Regions from separate parts of the Streptomyces coeruleofuscus genome, predicted to be linked through region 1. Evidence: riboswitches for the same ligand, from Rfam matches in the RefSeq annotation. Region 1 holds a riboswitch; the other holds the start of a gene.
What was found. Region 1 has a riboswitch for glycine ahead of gcvT (glycine cleavage system aminomethyltransferase GcvT). Riboswitches for the same ligand answer to the same signal wherever they lie in the genome.

Region 1 (10,015 bases):
TGCTGCCGGTGCAGCTCGGCGTCGACCGCGGCGGCCACGGCCGGGTCGAGCTCGTGCAGGGGTGTGTTCAGGACGGACATACGGCTACGACTCCTCAGCCGGCTGAGAACGCGGTGTACTCGTCGGCGGAGAGCAGGTCGCCCGGCTCGTCCGTGACCCGCACCTTGAACAGCCAGCCGCCCTCGAAGGGGGCCGAGTTCACCAGCGACGGGTCGTTCACGACGTCCTCGTTGACCTCGGTGACCTCACCGGAGACGGGGGAGTAGAGGTCGGACACCGACTTGGTCGACTCCAGCTCGCCGCAGGTCTCGCCCGCGGACACGGAGTCACCGACCTCGGGGAGCTGGACGAAGACCACGTCGCCGAGCGCGTTGGCCGCGTGCTCCGTGATGCCGACCGTCGCGACGCCGTCCTCGGCGGCCGACAGCCACTCGTGCTCCTTGCTGTAACGCAGCTGCTGGGGGTTGCTCATGGCCTGGATTCTCCTGTACGCGCGGGAGTGCTTTGTTGACGGGGGGACTGCTGTGAGCTGGAACGACGGACCACGGGAACGCTTGCCGCGGCCCCGGGCCAGTGTCTACTTCTGCCGCTTGTAGAACGGCAGCGCCACGACCTCGTACGGCTCGTGACTGCCCCGGATGTCCACGCCCACGCCGGGCGTGCCGGGCGCTGCGTGCGCGGCGTCGACGTACGCCATCGCGATCGGCTTGCCGAGGGTGGGGGAGGGGGCGCCGGAGGTGACCTCGCCGATCACCTCGCCGCCGGCCACGACCGCGTACCCGGCGCGCGGGACCCGGCGGCCCTCGGCGACGAGCCCGACCAGGACGCGCGGCGGGTTCTGCTCGGCGCGGGCGGCGGCCTCCCGCAGGGCCTCGCGCCCCACGAAGTCGCCCTCCTTCTCGAACTTCACCACGCGGCCGAGCCCGGCGTCGAAGGGCGTCAGGGAGGTGCTCAGCTCGTGCCCGTACAGCGGCATGCCCGCCTCAAGGCGCAGCGTGTCGCGGCAGGACAGTCCGCAGGGGACCAGTCCGGCGCCCTCGCCCGCCTTGGTCAGGGCCTGCCACAGCTCGACCGCGTGCTCCGGCTTCACGAACAGCTCGAAGCCGTCCTCGCCGGTGTAGCCGGTGCGGGCGATCAGGGCCGGGACGCCCGCGACCGTGCCCGGCAGACCGGCGTAGTACTTCAGCCCGTCGAGGTCGGCGTCGGTGAGGGACTTCAGGATCCCCGGGGACTGGGGCCCCTGCACGGCGATCAGCGCGTAGGCGTCCCGGTCGTCGCGCACCTCGGCGTCGAAGCCAGCGGAACGTTCCGCCAGGGCGTCCAGCACGACCTGGGCGTTGGAGGCGTTGGCGACGACCATGTACTCGGTCTCGCCCAGCCGGTAGACGATCAGGTCGTCGAGGATGCCGCCGTCGGCCCGGCAGATCATGGTGTACCGGGCGCGGCCGGGCTTGACGCCGCCGATGTTGCCCACCAGGGCGTGGTCGAGGAGGGCGGCGGCCTGCGGACCGGTGACGGTGATCTCCCCCATGTGGGAGAGGTCGAACAGCCCGGCCTTCGTGCGCACGGCGTTGTGCTCGTCGCGCTCGGAGCCGTAGCGCAGGGGCATGTCCCAGCCGGCGAAGTCGGTCATCGTCGCGCCGAGCGAACGATGCAGGGCATCGAGCGCGGTGTGGCGGAGTTCTCCTGTGCTGCTCATCGGTCGGTCGTCTCCCAGGGCAATGGGGGTACCTCCCGCGCGAGCTCGTTCGAGCGTGGGGGAGGGCGAGGTCGTTCCTCCCCATCTGTCATCGGAACCTGAGAGGTTCGCCATGAAGGGACATGGCTTGCACCTTGGGTGGGACCACCGAGGACGGCGGCCCGCTTTTCAGATGTGCCTCGCCCGCGCGGTAACGGGGCCTGAGAGATTCAAGGGAGGGACTTGCTCCTTCGGCGCCCCAGCGTCAGTGGTGCTGGGGACTCTCCCGCGCGGATTCAAACGGCCGGTATGCAGTTGGCGCGCACATCATTGCACGCATCGTCGCGGGGTGGCAGGGGCACCACCCTGTAGCAGGCCTGTTGCAGGAAGAGGACTAAAACCAGAGACATCGGGCATTACCTTCTCTTTACACTCGGCGGGGATGGGACTCCACACCTGGCCCCAGGGGAGGACGATCACGGTGAACAGGACCACCGCGTACGCCACGACATCGGGCGTCGCGCTGCCCGAGCAGCCGGCCGCTCCGGCACGGGCGGCCTGCGGCCCGCTGCCGGTGCCGGTCGTCCGCGATCTGCGCGAGCGCGCCGGCCGCAGCCCGCACGCGCTGCTCTTCGGCCCCCGCGACCTCGTCGTGGTCACGGGCCTGCCCGGCAGCGGCAAGTCCACGCTGATGCGGCGCACCGTGCCCGGCCGGCGCATCGACTCCCAGGACACCCGCGACCGCTGGGACGGCCGCATGCCGCGCCTCCTGCCGTACGCGGTCTACCGGCCGCTCGTCCGCCTCGCCCACTACACCGGGCTGCGCCGCGCCCTGCGCACCGGAGAGGGCGTCGTCGTGCACGACTGCGGCACCCAGGCCTGGGTCCGCCGCTGGCTGGCCCGCGAGGCGCGCCGCCGGGGCGGCGCCCTGCATCTGCTCATGCTCGACGTCACCCCCGAGGAGGCCCTGGCCGGCCAGCGCGACCGCGGCCGCGGTGTCTCGCGGTACGCGTTCCTGCGCCACCGCGCGGCGACCACCCGTCTGCTGCGCGCCGTGGAGCGGGGCGAACTGCCCGCCGGCTGCGGTTCGGCGATCCTCGTCGACCGGGACGCGGCGGACACCCTGCGCCGGATCGGGTTCACCGGCTGACCGCGGGCGGCCGGGGAGACGCTAGCCTTTTGAGCCACAGCAGTGGTTCCAGGCAGGCGGTAGGCAGATGGACTTCCCGGCGGACTTCTCCGCGGACTTCCCGGCGCACACGCAGACCCACCCGCACGGCGGATGGCCAGGCAACGAACTGGAGGAGGTGCTCTCGGCCTCCCTCGGCGCCGGGCCGTCGGCCGGCGGGCGGATCGTCGAGGTGCTCGGCCGGAGTTTCGTCTGGGTCCCCCTGCCGAGCGGCGGCGGCCCGCAGAGCGGCCCCCTCGACCTGCCCGGCATCGAGATCGAGGGCCAGGCGTACGTACCGGTGTTCAGCTCCGAGGAGCAGTTCCGCCAGGTCGTCGGCTCCCACATGTCGTACACCATCGCGCCCGCCGTGGAGTTCGCCCGCGGTCTGCCCCCGCACGCCGGGATAGCCGTCAACCCGGGCGGCGTGGTCGGCATACCGCTCCCGCCGCCCGCCGTGGCCGAGCTCTGCCGGGCCGGCCGGACCCCCCTGGACGGCCCCGCGAGCGGCGGCCGGGTCCGCCTCTTCGAGCCCGACTGGCAGGACGACCCGGTGGACTTCCTCGCCGCCGCCTCCGCCGAGTTCGAGGCGATCGGCGTCGTCGTCACCGCCCGCCGCTGCCTCGCCGCGATCGAGACCGCCGACCCGGTGATGTTCGTGGGCGTCGAACTCTCCCAGTGGGAAGGCGACCTGCGGGCCCTCCCCCTGGACGCCCTGTCCCGGGCCGTGACCGGTTCCCCGGCCCCGTGGCCGGTCAACCTGGTCCTCCTGGACGTGGCGGAGGACCCCGTGGGCGCGTGGATGCGGGAGCGAGTGCGCCCGTTCTACCAAAGGGTTCACTAGCAGATCTTTCACAGGGTTCACCGGCAGACGCTCCCAGGAGTGAGGCACGCGACCGGTCACGGCCCGACCCGCACCCGCAGGACGAGGCAAGTCCCGAGTCGGCGGGCGGGCTTAAGCTAGGTCACGGTCGAGGCGTTGTACGAAGGGGCGGTAAAGGTGAGCGCGAGCGGCACGGCCGCGGCCGGACAGGTCGAGCACATGCTGCGCCAGGTCACGCCCGGGCGTTACGACGCCTACGAGGCACTCCTGCGCGCGCTCGCGACCCCGCACTCCGGCCAGATCTGGATGCTCCTCTGGCACGGCCAGGCGGGCTCCCCCGACGCCCAGTACGGGAACATGGAGGTCGACGGCTACGGCTACGCCCCCTGTGTGACCTCCGCCCAGGAACTCTCGGCCAGCGGCTGGAACCGCAGTTACGAGGTGGTCGACGGAGTCGACGTCGCCCGCGCCCTCTACCCCGACCACTACGGCCTCTGGCTCAACCCGCACGCCCCCGGCGGCGGCGTCGGCATCCCCTGGCTCGACCTGCGCCGGATCGCCACGGGCCTGGACCGCCAGCCCGCCGGCCCGCTGCGGCTGTCCGAACCCGCCATCGAGATCCCGCAGTTCTACGCCCTGCTCGCGCAGAACGCCCACCGCACCCCGGCCGTCCGCTCGCTGCGCCGGGCCTGGGTGCAGCCCGCGCTGGGCGCGCCGTATCTCGCCATCGGACTGGATGTGTACGACACCTCCCCGCCGGCCGTGGATTCCGTGCGCGCGATGATGCAGCAGTCCCTCGGTGCCGTGCCGGACGGGCTGCCCGTCTCCACCGTCGCCATGTCCGACGAACACGACCCGGTCGCCATGTGGCTGCGCAAGAGCGCCCGCCCCTTCTACGACCGTGAGGCCCACGCCACGGCCCCCGTCCAGGCCCCGGCCTCCGGCTACGGCTTCCCCCCGGCCCAGGGCAGGTACTGACCCGGCCCGCACCGGCCGTTGCCGCACCGGCCGTCGCCGCCCGGTCGGCCGGCCCGCGGGAGCAGGCGCTTTGCCCGCAATGCGCAGGTTTCAACGCCATATCGTCCGGACCACGTGCCCGCGTGTCCGGATAACGGAATCCCCCAGTCGGCATCACGGTTGCGCATACTTTCTCCACCAGGCCTGGCGTGTGATCGTGAGCGCGTTGAAGACTCGCCTCTCAGGCGCGAGGCCGTCGATCCTGTGAGCGATACCAAGCGAGGGATCGGCCTGACGGTGGCCGCACCATCTGCGGACGCCACGCCATAGCCAAAGTGGATAAAGCCGCCGAAAACGGTGGGCAAGGGGGCCGGTAACCACCGGCGAGAAGGGGCAGGGCACTTGTGACGGCACCGATCGAGACCACCGGATCGCAGGCCGAGGCCCAGCCGGAGGCCGTGCTGGCGGGTGTGAAGTCCCAGAACATCGAGGGCCGGTCTCTCGGGCAGATCGCCTGGACCCGCTTCAAGCGCGACAAGGTGGCGGTGGCGGGCGGCGTCGTCGTCGTGCTGCTCATCCTGACGGCCGCCCTGTCCCGCCCGCTGCAGTCGCTGCTGGGCCTCGACCCCAACGCCTTCCACCAGGACCTCATCGACCCCAACACCACGCTGCCCAAGGGCGACTTCGGCGGCATGAGCTGGGACCACCCGCTCGGTGTGGAGCCGAAGTTCGGGCGTGACATCTTCGCCCGCATCCTGGAGGGCTCCTGGGTCTCCCTCGTCGTCGCCTTCGGAGCGACGGTGCTGTCCAATGTGATCGGCACCGTGCTCGGCCTGATCGCGGGCTACTACGGCGGGCGCGTCGACGCGGTCATCAGCCGGCTCATGGACACCTTCCTCGCCTTCCCGCTGCTGCTCTTCGCCATCGCCATCTCGGCGACGCTCCAGGGCGGCGCCTTCGGGCTCGAGGGCCTCCCGCTGCACATCCTCGTGCTGATCTTCGTCATCGGCTTCTTCAACTGGCCCTACATGGGCCGCATCGTCCGCGGCCAGACGCTGGCGCTGCGCGAGCGGGAGTTCGTCGACGCCTCCCGGGGGATGGGCGCTTCGGGGCCGTACATCCTCTTCAAGGAGCTGCTGCCGAACCTGGTCGCGCCGATCATCGTCTATTCGACGCTGCTCATCCCGACCAACATCCTCTTCGAGGCCTCCCTCAGCTTCCTGGGCGTGGGCATCCAGCCGCCGCAGGCGTCGTGGGGCGGCATGCTCAACCAGGCCGTCGACTTCTTCGAGGTCGATCCGCAGTACATGCTCGTGCCCGGTCTCGCCATCTTCATCACCGTACTGGCCTTCAACCTCCTCGGTGACGGCCTCCGGGACGCTCTCGACCCCCGCAGCCGCTGACGTCTGCGGTCGCGGCCGGTGCCGCGTCCAGCCCAAGTGTTCAACTTCAGAAGGGGAATCCGACCATCATGCGAAGGTCAGCAATTGCCGTCGCCGCGGCCCTCAGCAGTGCCAGCCTCGTGCTGGCGGGCTGCAGCAAGGCCGACGACAACGGCGACGACGGCGGCAGCAAGGCCACCGCCGACGCCGCCACGAAGTCGGTCGTGAACGCCTCTACGGAGAAGGGCGGCACGGTCACCTACGCGATGTCCGACGTCCCGGACTCGTTCGACCCGGGCAACACGTACTACGCGTACATGTACAACTTCAGCCGCCTCTACGCGCGTCCGCTGCTCACCTTCAAGCCGGCTCCCGGCGAGAAGGGCAACGAGATCGTGCCGGACCTCGCGGAGTCCAAGGGCAAGTCGTCCGACGGCGGCAAGACCTGGACGTACAAGCTCCGCCAGGGCGTGAAGTACGAGGACGGCACCGAGGTCACCTCGGCGGACGTCAAGTACGCGGTGGAGCGCTCGAACTTCGCCCGTGACGTGCTCTCCCTCGGCCCGAACTACTTCGCCCAGTTCCTGGACGGCGGCGACAAGTACAAGGGCCCGTACAAGGACAAGAGCGACAAGGGCCTGGCGTCGATCGAGACGCCGGACAAGCACACGATCACCTTCAAGCTCAAGCAGCCGTTCACGGACTTCGACTACCTGGTCACCGCCCCGCAGACGGCTCCGGTGCCGAAGGCCAAGGACACCGGCGTCGACTACACCAAGAAGATCGTCTCCTCCGGCTCGTACAAGTTCCAGAGCTACGAGGAGGGCAAGTCGGTCACCCTGGTGCGCAACCCCGAGTGGGACGCCAAGACCGACCCGCTGCGCAAGCAGTACCCGGACAAGATCGTGGTCAACCTGAAGGTCAACCAGGCCACGATCGACAAGGACCTGATGGCCGGCACCACCACCGTCGACCTCGCGGGCCGCGGCGTGGACACGCAGACCCAGGCCCAGCTGCTCAACAACAAGGACAAGAAGGCCAACACCGACAACACCTACGGTGGCCGTCTCGTCTACGCGGCGCTCAACACCACGGTCAAGCCGTTCGACAACGCCGAGTGCCGCAAGGCCGTGCAGTACGCCATCGACAAGGTGGCCGTGCAGACCGCGCAGGGCGGCCCGGTCCGCGGTGACATCGCCTCCACGGTCCTGCCGCCGGACGTGATCGGCTACCAGAAGTTCGACTCCTACGCCACCCAGGGCAACAAGGGTGACGCCACCAAGGCCAAGGGGCACCTGAAGGCCTGTGGCCAGGAGAAGGGCTTCAAGACCTACATCTCCGCGCGCAGCGACCGTCAGCAGGAGGTCGACGCGGCCACGGCGATCATCGACTCGCTGAAGAAGGTCGGCATCAACGCCGAGATGAAGCAGTACCCGTCCGGCAAGTACTTCACGGACTACGCCGGTGTCCCCGCCTTCGCCAAGAAGCAGAAGATCGGCATCATGATGATGCAGTGGGGTGCCGACTGGCCGACCGGCTACGGCTTCCTGAACCAGATCCTCAACGGCAAGGCCATCAGCACCTCCGGCAACACGAACCTGTCGTCGTTCGACAACGCCGAGGTCAACAAGCTGCTCGACGAGGCCATCCAGAACCCCGACGAGTCGGCGCGCAACGCCGCCTACGCCGAGGTCGACAAGAAGACGATGGACGAGGCCGTCATCGTGCCGCTGACCTACTTCAAGGTCTTGCTGTACCGCTCGCCGAACGCCACCAACGTGGTCTCCTCGGCCGCCTGGAGCGGTCAGTACGACGCCCTCAACCTCGGTACGACCAAGAAGTAGCGCGAAGAGCAGCCCTGGAAGGCAGGTGAAGGCATTGGCGCCCGTGGGATTCACCCCCCGCGGGCGCCGGCGCCGGTCCCCGTGATCTCGTACATCATCCGCCGGGCGATCGCGGCAGTGATCCTGCTGCTGGTCGTCACCGCGGTCACCTTCGGCATCTTCTTCCTGCTGCCGAGACTGGCCGGGCAGAGTCCCGACCAGCTGGCCGCCCAGTACATCGGAAAGAACCCCTCGCCCGAGGACATCCTGGCGGTCAAGCAGAACCTCGGGCTCGACAAGCCGGTCTACGAGCAGTACTGGGAGTTCATCAAGGGGATCGTCTCCGGCGCCACCTACAACCTCGGCCCGACCACGGCCAAGTGTGAAATGCCCTGCTTCGGCTACTCCTTCAAGAACCACATCGAGGTCTGGCCGCAGCTCGTGGACCGGCTTCCGGTGACCATCTCCCTGGCCGCGGGCGCCGCCGTGCTGTGGCTGCTGTCGGGTGTCGCCGCCGGTGTGATCTCCGCGCTCAAGCCGGGCTCGTTCTTCGACCGCGCCGCGATGGGCGTGGCCCTGGCCGGTGTGTCGCTCCCCATGTTCTTCACCGGCCAGCTGGCCCTGCTCGTCTTCAGCTATCAGCTGGACATCTTCGGGCGGACCTATGTGCCGTTCACCGAGAACCCGTCCCAGTGGGCCAACACCCTGTTCCTGCCGTGGTGTTCGCTGGCCCTGCTGTACTCGGCCATCTACGCACGGCTCACCCGGTCCGGCATGCTCGAAACCATGAACGAGGACTTCATCCGCACCGCTCGGGCCAAGGGCCTGAAGGAGCGCAAGGTCGTCGTCAAGCACGGCCTGCGGGCGGCGCTCACGCCGATCGTGACGGTCTTCGGCATGGACATCGGCCTGCTGCTCGGTGGCGCGGTGATCACCGAGTCGGTGTTCTCCCTGCCCGGCATCGGCCAGTACGCCGTTCAGGCCATCACCGACAACGACCTGCCGCCGATCCTGGGCGTCACCCTGCTGGCGGCCTTCTTCGTCGTGCTCTGCAACCTGGTGGTGGACGTGCTGTACGCCACCGTCGACCCGCGGGTGAGGCTCTCGTGACCGAACTGACCAAGACCGGGGCCGCCGTGGGCGAGCCGACGAGCAGCGGGGAGGTCCCCCGGGCGTTCCTCGATGTGCGCGACCTCAAGGTGCACTTCCCGACCGACGACGGCCTGGTCAAGTCCGTCGACGGGCTCTCCTTCCAGCTGGAGAAGGGCCAGACCCTCGGCATAGTGGGTGAGTCCGGCTCCGGCAAGTCGGTGACCTCGCTGGCCATCATGGGCCTGCACCGCCTCGGCAACCGCGGCAAGAACGTGCGGATGTCCGGCGAGATCTGGCTCGACGGCAAGGAACTCGTCTCGGCCAGCCCCGACGAGGTGCGCCGGCTGCGCGGCCATGACATGGCGATGATCTTCCAGGACCCGCTGTCCGCGATGCACCCGTACTACACGGTCGGCAACCAGATCGTCGAGGCGTACCGGGTCCACCACGACGTCGACAAGAAGACCGCCCGCAGGCGCGCCGTCGAACTCCTCGACCGGGTCGGCATCCCCGAGCCCGACAAGCGCGTCAACAGCTACCCGCACGAGTTCTCCGGCGGCATGCGCCAGCGCGCCATGATCGCCATGGCGCTGGTCAACAACCCCGAGCTGCTGATCGCGGACGAGCCGACCACCGCGCTCGACGTGACCGTGCAGGCGCAGATCCTCGACCTGATCCGGGACCTGCAGAAGGAGTTCGGCTCCGCGGTCATCATCATCACGCACGACCTCGGCGTGGTCGCCGAGATCGCCGACGACATCCTCGTGATGTACGGCGGGCGCTGCGTGGAACGCGGTCCGGTCGACACGATCTTCTACGAGCCGCAGCACCCCTACACCTGGGGCCTGCTCGGCTCGATGCCGCGGATCGACCGTGAGCAGACCGACCGGCTCATCCCGGTCAAGGGTCAGCCGCCCAGCCTCATCAACGTCCCCTCGGGGTGCGCGTTCAACCCGCGCTGTCCGTACGCGGACGTCCCCAAGGGCGGGATCACCCGCACCGAGCGGCCCGAGCTGCGCGAGGTGGGTGGCAGGCACTTCACCGCCTGCCACCTGCCGCAGGAGGACCGCACCCGGATCTGGAACGAAGAGA
Region 2 (10,015 bases), on a different contig from region 1:
CTACCTGCCCCGCTACGGCATGGCCCCGCACTGGGCCAGGGCCGTCCGCCCCATGGTCATCGTCTTCACCCTGATCGCCTTCCTGGTCACCTGGATCTTCGACGCCGACGTCAACGCGCAGGGCGGCGCCTACGCCACCGGTGTGCTGGTCCTCATCAGCTCCGCCGCGATCGCGGTGACCATCGCCGCCCACAAGGCCGGGCAGCGGAACTGGACCATCGCCTTCGCGGTCATCTCCGCGGTGTTCCTCTACACGACCGTGGCGAACGTCATCGAGCGCCCGGACGGCGTGAAGATCGGCGCCTGCTTCATCGCCGGCATCATCCTCGTCTCCCTGCTGTCACGGCTGGCCCGGTCGTTCGAGCTCCGCGTGACCAGCGTGACGCTCGACCCCATGGCGGAACGTTTCGTCCGGGACATGGCCAGCCGCAGGATGCGGTTCATCGCCAATGAGCCCGACCGGCGCGACATCCGGGAGTACCGCGACAAGATCGAGCAGATCCGGCACGACAACGACGTGCCCGGACAGGAGGACTTCGTCTTCGTCGAGGTGACGGTCACCGACCCGTCCGATTTCGAGGCGGGCCTGGCCGTACGCGGCGAGGTGCTCCACGGCCGCTACCGCGTCCTGACCCTGGAGTCCGCCTCCGTCCCCAACGCCCTCGCCGCGCTCCTCCTGTACGTCCGCGACCTGACCGGCCGCACCCCGCACATCTACTTCGAGTGGACCGAAGGCGGCCCCTTCGCCAACCTCCTGCGCTTCTTCCTGTTCGGCCAGGGCGAGGTCGCCCCCGTGACCCGCGAGGTCCTGCGCGAGGCGGAACCGGACCGCAAGCGACGGCCGAAGGTGCACGTGGGCTGAGTCAGGCCGTCGGTCTGCGCCGGCCGAAGCCCCTTCGGGGCGGACGGACCACGATCTGCCCGTAATCGATCTCGCCGGTGATCCGCACGCGCAGCACGACCGGGGCGTCGGCGGCCCGACGCGCCTTGATCTGGGAGTAGTTCGTCACCAGCGCGCCGGTGTCCACCACGACCCCCGGCCGGGTCAGCAGCTTCAGGGCGCCGGCCCGCATGTCCAGGTCGATGTGCAGTGTGTCCCGCGTGATCACCGCGTCGGTGAAGTCGAGCGTCACCTCGCCCCAGGCCGATCGGATCTCCAGGCGCCGGGGCACCACCCAGCCGTCACCACGCCGGGTCGAGGACCCCTCCTGCTCGATCCGGACGACCTCCTGGTCCTCGACGGGAATCTCGCCCACCACCTCGGGCAGATCCACGGTCAGCACGGCCAGCTCGCCCACCGTACGGGCGGACAGCGCGGCCTCCAGCCGCTCGTCGAGCTCCTCCGAGGTCAGCCGGCCATCACCCGCGGCGACGCGCAGCACGTCCACGATCCGGTCCCGGTCCGCGTGCGAGGCCCTCATCTCGAGCGCTCCGCCGGTACGCGAGAGGTCCCCCGCCATCACATGTCCCCGATCTCCCCGGGCGCGGCACACGGCCCACCCACTCGACGACTAACGCTATATCGCGTTATACCCAACGGCCAACCCCGCATCCGCCGTTCCCGCCCCGCGCCCCTATCGTGACCGGCATGCAGTCCTACACGATCGGCCAGGCAGCACGACTGCTCGGAGTGAGCCCGGACACCGCCCGGCGCTGGGCGGACGCGGGCCGCATCACCACCCATCGCGACGAGGCCGGACGGCGGCTCGTCGACGGACGGGACCTGGCCGCCTTCTCGGTCGAACTCGCCAGGTCCGGCACCGTCGAGGAGGACACCCCGTACACCTCGGCCCGCAACGCCTTCCCCGGCATCGTCACCGCGATCAAGCTCGGTGACGTCGCCGCCCAGGTGGAGATCCAAGCCGGCCCGCACCGGCTGGTCTCCCTGCTCACCCGCGAGGCCGTCGAGGAACTGGGCCTGGAGGTCGGTATGGAGGCGACGGCCCGTGTGAAGTCGACGAACGTCCACATCGACCGTACCTGAGGCCCGTAGGAACGCACATACGCACCCAGAGGCCCCTTCATCCTGGCTCATGCGATGCCACAGCAGACTTCCACCTCGCAGATGCGCCAGTATGATCGGCGTACTGGAGGGTCCCTGCGGGCTCTTCCACCGCGCACAGAGGGAGTGGCCCCGAGATGACCCGTTCCGCGCACCGGACACGCCGGATCCTCCAGGTCGCCGGTGCGTCCGCGGCCGCGCTGCTGACTCTGAGCGCCTGCTCCTCGTCCGACCCGGGCACGGACGCGGGCTCCTCCTCGGCGAAACCCTCCGGCACGGTCACGGTCTTCGCCGCGGCCTCCCTGGAGGAGAGCTTCAAGACCCTGGGCGAGCGGTTCGAGAAGGAGCACCCGGGCACGAAGGTCACCTTCAACTTCGGCGGCAGCGACACCCTCGCCGCCAGCATCACCGGCGGCGCCCCGGCCGATGTCTTCGCCGCCGCCAGCACCAAGACCATGGAGATCGTGACGGACAGGCAGGACGCGGCGGGCTCGCCGGCCACCTTCGTCCGCAACCGGCTGGAGATCGCCACGCTGCCGGGCAACCCCGCCCGGATCTCCTCCCTCAAAGACCTCACCAAGCCCGGCCTGAAGGTCGTCCTGTGCGACGAGAGCGTGCCGTGCGGTACCGCCGCCCGGAAGGCGCTGGACGCCGGCGGTGTGAAGCTCACCCCCGTCTCGTACGAGCAGGACGTCAAGAGCGCCCTGACCAAGGTGGAGCTGAAGGAGGCCGACGCCGCCGTCGTCTACAAGACCGACGTGCGGGCGGCGGGTGACAAGGTGGAGGGCGTGGACTTCCCCGAGTCGGCCCAGGCCGTCAACGACTATCCGATAGCCCTGCTCAAGAACGCCCCCAACCCCGGGACGGCGAAGGCGTTCATGGCACTGGTGAGGTCCGCCGAGGGCCAGAAGGTGCTGTCCCGGGCCGGGTTCCTCGAGCCGTGACCGACACCCTGGAGAGCCGACCCCGCCGCGATCGCCACCGCGGTCGGAGCCGGCCGGTGCCGATTCCCCTGCTGGTGCCCGCCCTGGTCGGCCTGGCGTTCCTGCTCCTTCCCCTGATCGCCCTGCTCGTACGGGCGCCCTGGCGCAGCCTCCCCGAGCAGTTGACGAGCGCCGAGGTGTGGGATGCACTCCGGCTGTCACTCCTGTGCGCCACGGCGGCGACGGTGCTGAGCCTCGTCGTCGGCGTGCCCCTGGCCTGGCTGCTGGCCCGCACGCGGTTCCCCGGCCGGGGCTTCGTACGGGCCCTGGTGACACTGCCGTTGGTACTGCCGCCGGTGGTGGGCGGCGTGGCCCTGCTGCTCGCCTTCGGACGCAACGGCGTCATCGGACAGTGGCTCGACTCCTGGTTCGGGATCACCCTGCCCTTCACCACGACGGGTGTCGTCCTCGCCGAGACGTTCGTGGCGATGCCGTTCCTCGTCATCAGCGTGGAGGGCACCCTGCGCGCCGCCGACCCGCGCTACGAGGAGGCGGCCGCCACCCTGGGCGCCTCCCGCTTCACCGCGTTCCGCCGGGTCACCCTGCCGCTGATCGCACCCGGCATCGCGGCCGGTGCCGTACTGGCCTGGGCCCGGGCCCTGGGCGAGTTCGGCGCGACGATCACCTTCGCGGGCAACTTCCCGGGCCGCACCCAGACCATGCCCCTGGCGGTCTACCTGGCCCTCCAGAACGACCCGGCAGCGGCGATCGCCCTCAGCCTGGTCCTGCTGGCGGTGTCCATCGCCGTACTGGCAGCGCTGCGAGACCGCTGGATGACGGCCTCCTGACCCCTGGACGAACCCTCATGACCGACCTCGACGGCACCACGACCGGCGTCCTCACCGAAGGCCTCGACGCCCACCTCGTCGTCGACCGCGGCACCTTCCGCCTGGACGTCGCACTCACCGCCGCCCCCGGGGACGTCGTCGCCCTGCTCGGCCCGAACGGCGCCGGCAAGACGACGGCCCTGCGCGCCCTCGCGGGGCTCACGCCCCTCACGTCGGGTCACCTACGGCTGGACGGCACCCGGCTGGACGCCATGCCGCCCGAGTCCCGCCCCGTCGGCGTCGTCTTCCAGGACTACCTGCTCTTCCCCCATCTGACCGCCCTGGACAACGTCGCCTTCGGTCCGCGCTGCCGGGGCGCGAGCAAGGCCGAGGCCCGTGCCCGGGCCGCCGTATGGCTGGACCGTATGGGCCTGGCCGACCACGCCGGCGCCAAGCCCCGCCGTCTCTCCGGTGGTCAGGCCCAGCGCGTGGCCGTGGCCCGGGCCCTGGCCACCCGGCCCCGGCTGCTGCTCCTGGACGAACCCCTCGCCGCGCTCGACGCCCGCACCCGTCTGGAGGTGCGTGCTCAGCTCCGGCGCCACCTCGCCGAGTTCGAGGCCGTGGCCGTCCTCGTCACGCACGACCCGCTGGACGCCATGGTGCTGGCCGACCGCCTGGTCGTCGTCGAGCACGGCCACGTCGTCCAGGAGGGCGCGCCCTCCCACATCGCCCGCCACCCCCGCACGGACTACATCGCCCGGCTCGTCGGCCTCAACCTCTACCGGGGACTGGCCGAGGGCCACGCCGTCCGGCTCGACGCGGGCCCGGCCATCACGACCACGGAAGAGCTCTCCGGCCCGGTCTTCGTGGCGTTCCCGCCCGGGGCGGTGACCCTGTACCGCGACCGTCCCACGGGCTCCAGCGCCCGCAACCTCTGGCACTGCGAGGTCACCGGACTGGAGACGCACGGCGACCAGATCCGAGCGGACCTCACCGGCGAACTCCCTCTGACCGCCGACCTCACCACGGTCGCCGCGGCCGAACTCGACCTGCATCCCGGCGCCCCGGTCTGGGCGACGGTCAAGGCGACGCAAACGCACGCATACCCGGCATAAGGTACTCGCCGGGCTACCGTGCCCCCATGAGCCTGAGCATCCGCAACCAGCTGCCCGGCACCGTCACCGCCGTCACGCCGGGCGAGGTCATGGCGACGGTCAGGGTCCGCCTCACCGGCGGCCAGGCCCTCACCGCGGCGATCACCCGCGAGGCGGCGGACGACCTCGGTCTCGCGCCGGGCGCCGCCGTGCGCGCCCTGGTGAAGTCGACGGAGGTCTCGCTGGCCACCGCCCCCGTCGAGGGCCTGTCCATCCGCAACCGGCTCCCCGGCACGGTCACGGACATCGCGACCGGCGACGCCATGGCGTCCGTCCGGGTCACCGTCGAGGGCGGCGAGCTGACCGCCGCGATCACCAGGGACGCCGCCGACGACCTCGCCCTGTCGGCGGGGACCCCCGTCGTCGCCCTGATCAAGTCGACCGAGGTGTCCCTCGCCGCCGAATGACGGGAGGGGCCCCGCACCGCGGAGCCCCTCCCCTGCGACCGATCCGGCAGGTCAGTCCTCGTACGCGTCCAGCGGCGGGCAGGAGCAGACCAGGTTCCGGTCACCGAAGGCCTGGTCGATCCGGCGCACCGGCGGCCAGTACTTGTCGGCGACCGAGACCCCGGCCGGGAAGACGGCCTCCTCACGGCTGTAGGCGTGCTCCCAGTCCCCGGCGAGCGTCCCGGCGGTGTGCGGGGCGCCCCGCAGCGGGTTGTCGTCAGCGGGCCACGCTCCGGAGCCGACCTTCTCGATCTCCGCCCGGATGGCGATCATCGCCTCGCAGAACCGGTCCAGCTCGGCCAGGTCCTCCGACTCGGTCGGCTCGATCATCAGCGTCCCGGCCACCGGGAACGACATCGTCGGCGCGTGGAAGCCGTAGTCGATCAGCCGCTTGGCGACGTCGTCGACGCTCACACCGGTCGCCTTGGTCAGCGGCCGCAGGTCGATGATGCACTCGTGCGCGACGAGCCCGCCGGGACCGGTGTAGAGCACGGGGTAGTGCGGCTCCAGCCGCTTGGCGATGTAGTTGGCGCTGAGCACCGCGACCTGCGTGGCCCGCTTCAGCCCCTCGCCGCCCATGAGCCGGACGTACGCCCAGGAGATCGGCAGGATCCCGGCGGAACCCCACGGTGCCGCGGAGATGGGGCCGACCCCCGTCTCCGGGCCCGCCTCGGGCTGGAGCGGGTGGTTGGGCAGGTACGGCGCGAGGTGCTCACGCACCGCCACCGGACCGACGCCGGGACCACCGCCGCCGTGCGGGATGCAGAAGGTCTTGTGCAGGTTCAGGTGCGAGACGTCACCGCCGAAGTGCCCCGGCTTGGCGAGCCCCACGAGCGCGTTGAGGTTGGCCCCGTCGACGTAGACCTGCCCGCCCGCCTCGTGCACCTGCGCGCAGATGTCGGCGACGTGCTCCTCGAACACACCGTGGGTGGACGGGTAGGTGATCATCAGCACCGACAGCTCGTCGCGGTACTGCTCGATCTTCGCCCGCAGGTCCTCGACGTCGATCTCGCCGTCCTCGGCGGTCTTCACGACTACGACCTTCATGCCCGCCATCACCGCGCTGGCGGCGTTGGTCCCGTGCGCGGACGACGGGATCAGGCACACCGTGCGCTGCTCGTCCCCGTTGGCCCGGTGGTACCCGCGTACGGCGAGCAGACCGGCCAGCTCGCCCTGCGACCCGGCGTTCGGCTGGAGGGACACCTTGTCGTACCCGGTGACCTCGGCGAGACGGTCCTCCAGCTCGTGGATGAGCGTGAGGTAGCCCCCGGCCTGCTCGGCGGGCGCGAAGGGGTGCAGCTGCCCGAACTCGGGCCAGGTGACCGGCTCCATCTCCGTGGTCGCGTTGAGCTTCATGGTGCAGGAGCCCAGCGGGATCATGCCCCGGTCGAGCGCGTAGTCGCGGTCGGCCAGCCGGCGCAGGTAGCGCAGCATGGCCGTCTCGGAGCGGTGCTGGTGGAAGACGGGGTGCGTCAGGTACTCGTCGGTCCGCAGCAGCGCGCCGGGAAGCCCGTCCTCGGTGGCCGCGTCCAGCGCCTCGATGACCCCCTCGACACCGAAGGCGGCCCATACGGCACGCAGCTGGGCCCGCGTGGTGGTCTCGTCGCAGGCGATCGAGACGTGGTCGGCGTCGACGAGACGGAGGTTGACTCCGTTCTCCCGCGCGGCGGCCACGACGTCGGCGGCCCGGCCCTCGACGCGCACGGTCAGCGTGTCGAAGTAGGAGCCGTGCACGACCTCGACCCCGCCGTTCGCGAGTCCGGCGGCGAGAACCGTGGCGTACCGGTGGGTGCGCCGCGCGATGCCCTTCAGGCCCTCCGGGCCGTGGTAGACGGCGTACATGCCGGCCATGACGGCGAGCAGCACCTGGGCTGTGCAGATGTTGCTGGTGGCCTTCTCGCGGCGAATGTGCTGCTCACGCGTCTGGAGAGCCAGCCGGTACGCCCTGTTCCCGTCGGCGTCCACGGACACGCCGACGAGCCGCCCGGGCAGGCTGCGCGCCATCTTCTCCTGGACCGCCATGTAGCCGGCGTGGGGACCGCCGAAGCCCATCGGCACACCGAAGCGCTGCGTCGTCCCGACGGCGATGTCCGCGCCGAGCTCACCGGGCGACTTCAGCAGCGTCAGCGCGAGCAGATCGGCGGCGACGGTGACGAGCGCCCCGAGCTCGTGCGCCTGGTCGATGACCGGCTTGATGTCCCGTACGGCTCCGGAGGCGCCCGGGTACTGGATCAGCACGCCGTTGATCTCGCGGTCGGCGATTCCGGCGGGGATGCCCTCGCCGAGGTCGGCGACGACTACCTCGACGCCGGCCGGCTCGGCCCGGGTCTGGATGACGGCGATGGTCTGCGGCAGCGCGTCCGCGTCGACCAGGAACAGGCCCCTCTTGTTCTTGCCGAGCCGCCGCGACAACGCCATGGCCTCGGCGGCCGCGGTGCCCTCGTCGAGCAGCGAGGCACCGGATGTCGGCAGTCCGGTCAGGTCGGCGACCATGGTCTGGAAGTTGAGCAGCGCCTCGAGCCGTCCCTGCGAGATCTCCGGCTGGTACGGCGTGTAGGCCGTGTACCAGGCCGGGTTCTCCATGACGTTGCGCATGATGACCGGCGGCGTGAAGGTGCCGTGGTACCCGATCCCGATCATGGAGTCGAGGACCTGGTTGCGGTCGGCGAGGGAGCGCAGCTCGGCGATCACCTCGGCCTCGCTGCGGGCACCCGGCAGGTCCAGCGCCTCGGCGCTCTTGATCACGGCCGGGACCGCTGCGGCCGTGAGCTCGTCCAGCGAGCCGTAGCCGACCTGCGCGAGCATCTTGGCGCGGGCCTCGTGGTCGGGGCCGATGTGGCGCTGCTCGAAGGGAACTGCCTCTTCGAGCTCGGAGAGCGGAATGCGGTGGGCGGTCATTACGGAGGCCTCCTGGTCGACACGACCTTCGAGGGGCACCACGGCACGGGTACCCGAACGGCCTCCCCCTCTGTCATCTCGACCTGAGAGCTTCACCGGATCGCCCGAAGGCCTCCGGCTTTCACCGTCGGTGAGAGCGGAAGCCGTCGACACCCGCTCTGCTTTCCAGAGTGACCTCGTCCGTGCGGTACGTGAGCCTGAGAGATTCCGGGGAGGATTTGCTCCTTCGGCGCCTCCGATGGTGTCTGGAGGACTCTCCCGCACGGGGTCAGCAGCCGCTGCCAGCGTACCAGCGCGGCCAACGCACGTACCTTCGAGTGGCCGCCTCCCCGATTGTGCCGTTTTGTGGTGTTTACGGATGAGTTGCGACCACGTGGAGGGCCCGTGCGAACCGATATCGATCCGCGCAACCTGATCGGCCGCAAGGCGTTCGACCGCAACGGAACCAGGATCGGCACGATCGACGAGGTCTACCTCGACGACGCCACCGGCGAACCGGAGTGGGCGGCCATACGGACCGGCTTGTTCAGCCGGGACGCTTTCGTCCCACTCGAGCCGAGTGAGCTGATCGACGGCGCCCTTCACGTGCCCTTCGAGCGCGCCCTGATCAAGGACGCCCCCGATTTCGGCGTGGGCCGCCACCTGTCCCCGGAACAGGAACTCCAGCTCTACCACCACTACGGCCTGGACGTCGCCGCACCTACCCCGCTCGCGGACCACGACTTCGGCAAACTGGCAGGCACGGACGAGACGGCTTGAAGCACCGCCAAGCCCTCCAGCCAAGCCGCCCGGCCGTCCAGCCGTCTAAGGAGCGGCGGACCGCAGCCCCACAGCTCCGGACCCGCCCTCCGGCCCGCGGCCGCCCTCCGGTCTCGATAAAACCAACGGCAATGGATCCGCGGGCTCCAGATCCGGATCGTCGACCCGGAAGGTGCGCACCCGCCCGGGCTCCGAGCCGGGCGTCTCGAACCGCACGGTGACCCGCCCCAGACCGCTGCCCTGCACCCACCCGTGCCCGAACGCGGCGTGCCGCACGTCGTGCCCGGCGGGCCACCGCCGCTCGGCGAGCGCCGGCTGCTCCTCGGCCGGCGCCGCGGCAGGCTCCTCGACGGGCCCCCGCGCCTCCGTCCGCTCCCCCGCCGCCTGCGCGAAGAGATCCTCCTGGGTGTAGTCGGCGAGCCCGCTGACACCCACTCCGAGCAGCCGCACACCGCCCGTCGTGTCGACCGAGTCGAGCAACCGGGCCGCCGCCTCGCGGATCACCGCGGGATCGTCCGTCGGACCGCGCAGCGTCTCGGACCGGGTGAGCGTCGAGAAGTCGTACCGCCGCACCTTCAGCACGATCGTTCGCCCGGACAGGCCGGCCCCGCGCAGCCGCCGCACGCACCGGTCGGCGAGCCGCTGCACCTCGAGACCGACCCGCACCCGGTCGTGGATGTCCACGTCGTAGGTGTCCTCGACCGACACCGACTTCGCCTCCCGCTCCGCCACCACCGGCCGGTCGTCCCGCGCGAGCGCCATGGCGTACAGGCCGTGCCCGTGCGACTTCCCCAGCAGCCGGACCAGTTCGTCCTCGCCCGCCTCGACGATCTCCTCGATCGTGGTGATCCCGGCCCGGCGCAGATGGTCGCCCGTCGCCGGCCCGACCCCCGGCAGTGTCCGCACCGACATGGGCCCCAGCATCGCCCGCTCGGTCCCCGGCTCGATCACCACCAGCCCGTCGGGCTTGGCCTGCTCCGAGGCGATCTTCGCCAGCATCTTGGAG

Region 2: it holds a riboswitch for glycine, as region 1 does, so the genes downstream of both, gcvP (aminomethyl-transferring glycine dehydrogenase) here and gcvT (glycine cleavage system aminomethyltransferase GcvT) in region 1, are expected to answer to the same signal.

What each region holds. Positions count from the first base shown of each region.
Region 1 is NZ_BAAASE010000011.1:278,887-288,901, reverse strand. Features, by position in the region: gene glyA (serine hydroxymethyltransferase) at 1-80, opposite strand, end outside; gene gcvH (glycine cleavage system protein GcvH) at 95-472, opposite strand; gene gcvT (glycine cleavage system aminomethyltransferase GcvT) at 578-1,699, opposite strand; glycine riboswitch at 1,775-1,877, opposite strand; glycine riboswitch at 1,878-1,977, opposite strand; gene ABFX81_RS34930 (AAA family ATPase) at 2,160-2,828, shown strand; gene ABFX81_RS34925 (enhanced serine sensitivity protein SseB C-terminal domain-containing protein) at 2,896-3,690, shown strand; gene ABFX81_RS34920 (enhanced serine sensitivity protein SseB C-terminal domain-containing protein) at 3,847-4,647, shown strand; gene ABFX81_RS34915 (ABC transporter permease subunit) at 5,031-6,029, shown strand; gene ABFX81_RS34910 (ABC transporter substrate-binding protein) at 6,098-7,852, shown strand; gene ABFX81_RS34905 (ABC transporter permease) at 7,934-8,941, shown strand; gene ABFX81_RS34900 (oligopeptide/dipeptide ABC transporter ATP-binding protein) at 8,938-10,015, shown strand, end outside.
Region 2 is NZ_BAAASE010000005.1:862,028-872,042, forward strand. Features, by position in the region: partial or broken gene ABFX81_RS23355 (APC family permease) at 1-862, shown strand, start outside; gene ABFX81_RS23360 (DUF1707 SHOCT-like domain-containing protein) at 864-1,460, opposite strand; gene ABFX81_RS23365 (TOBE domain-containing protein) at 1,589-1,984, shown strand; gene modA (molybdate ABC transporter substrate-binding protein) at 2,140-2,946, shown strand; gene modB (molybdate ABC transporter permease subunit) at 2,955-3,773, shown strand; gene ABFX81_RS23380 (ATP-binding cassette domain-containing protein) at 3,791-4,867, shown strand; gene ABFX81_RS23385 (TOBE domain-containing protein) at 4,894-5,313, shown strand; gene gcvP (aminomethyl-transferring glycine dehydrogenase) at 5,365-8,250, opposite strand; glycine riboswitch at 8,426-8,521, opposite strand; gene ABFX81_RS23395 (PRC-barrel domain-containing protein) at 8,635-9,009, shown strand; gene ABFX81_RS23400 (DNA polymerase IV) at 9,055-10,015, opposite strand, start outside.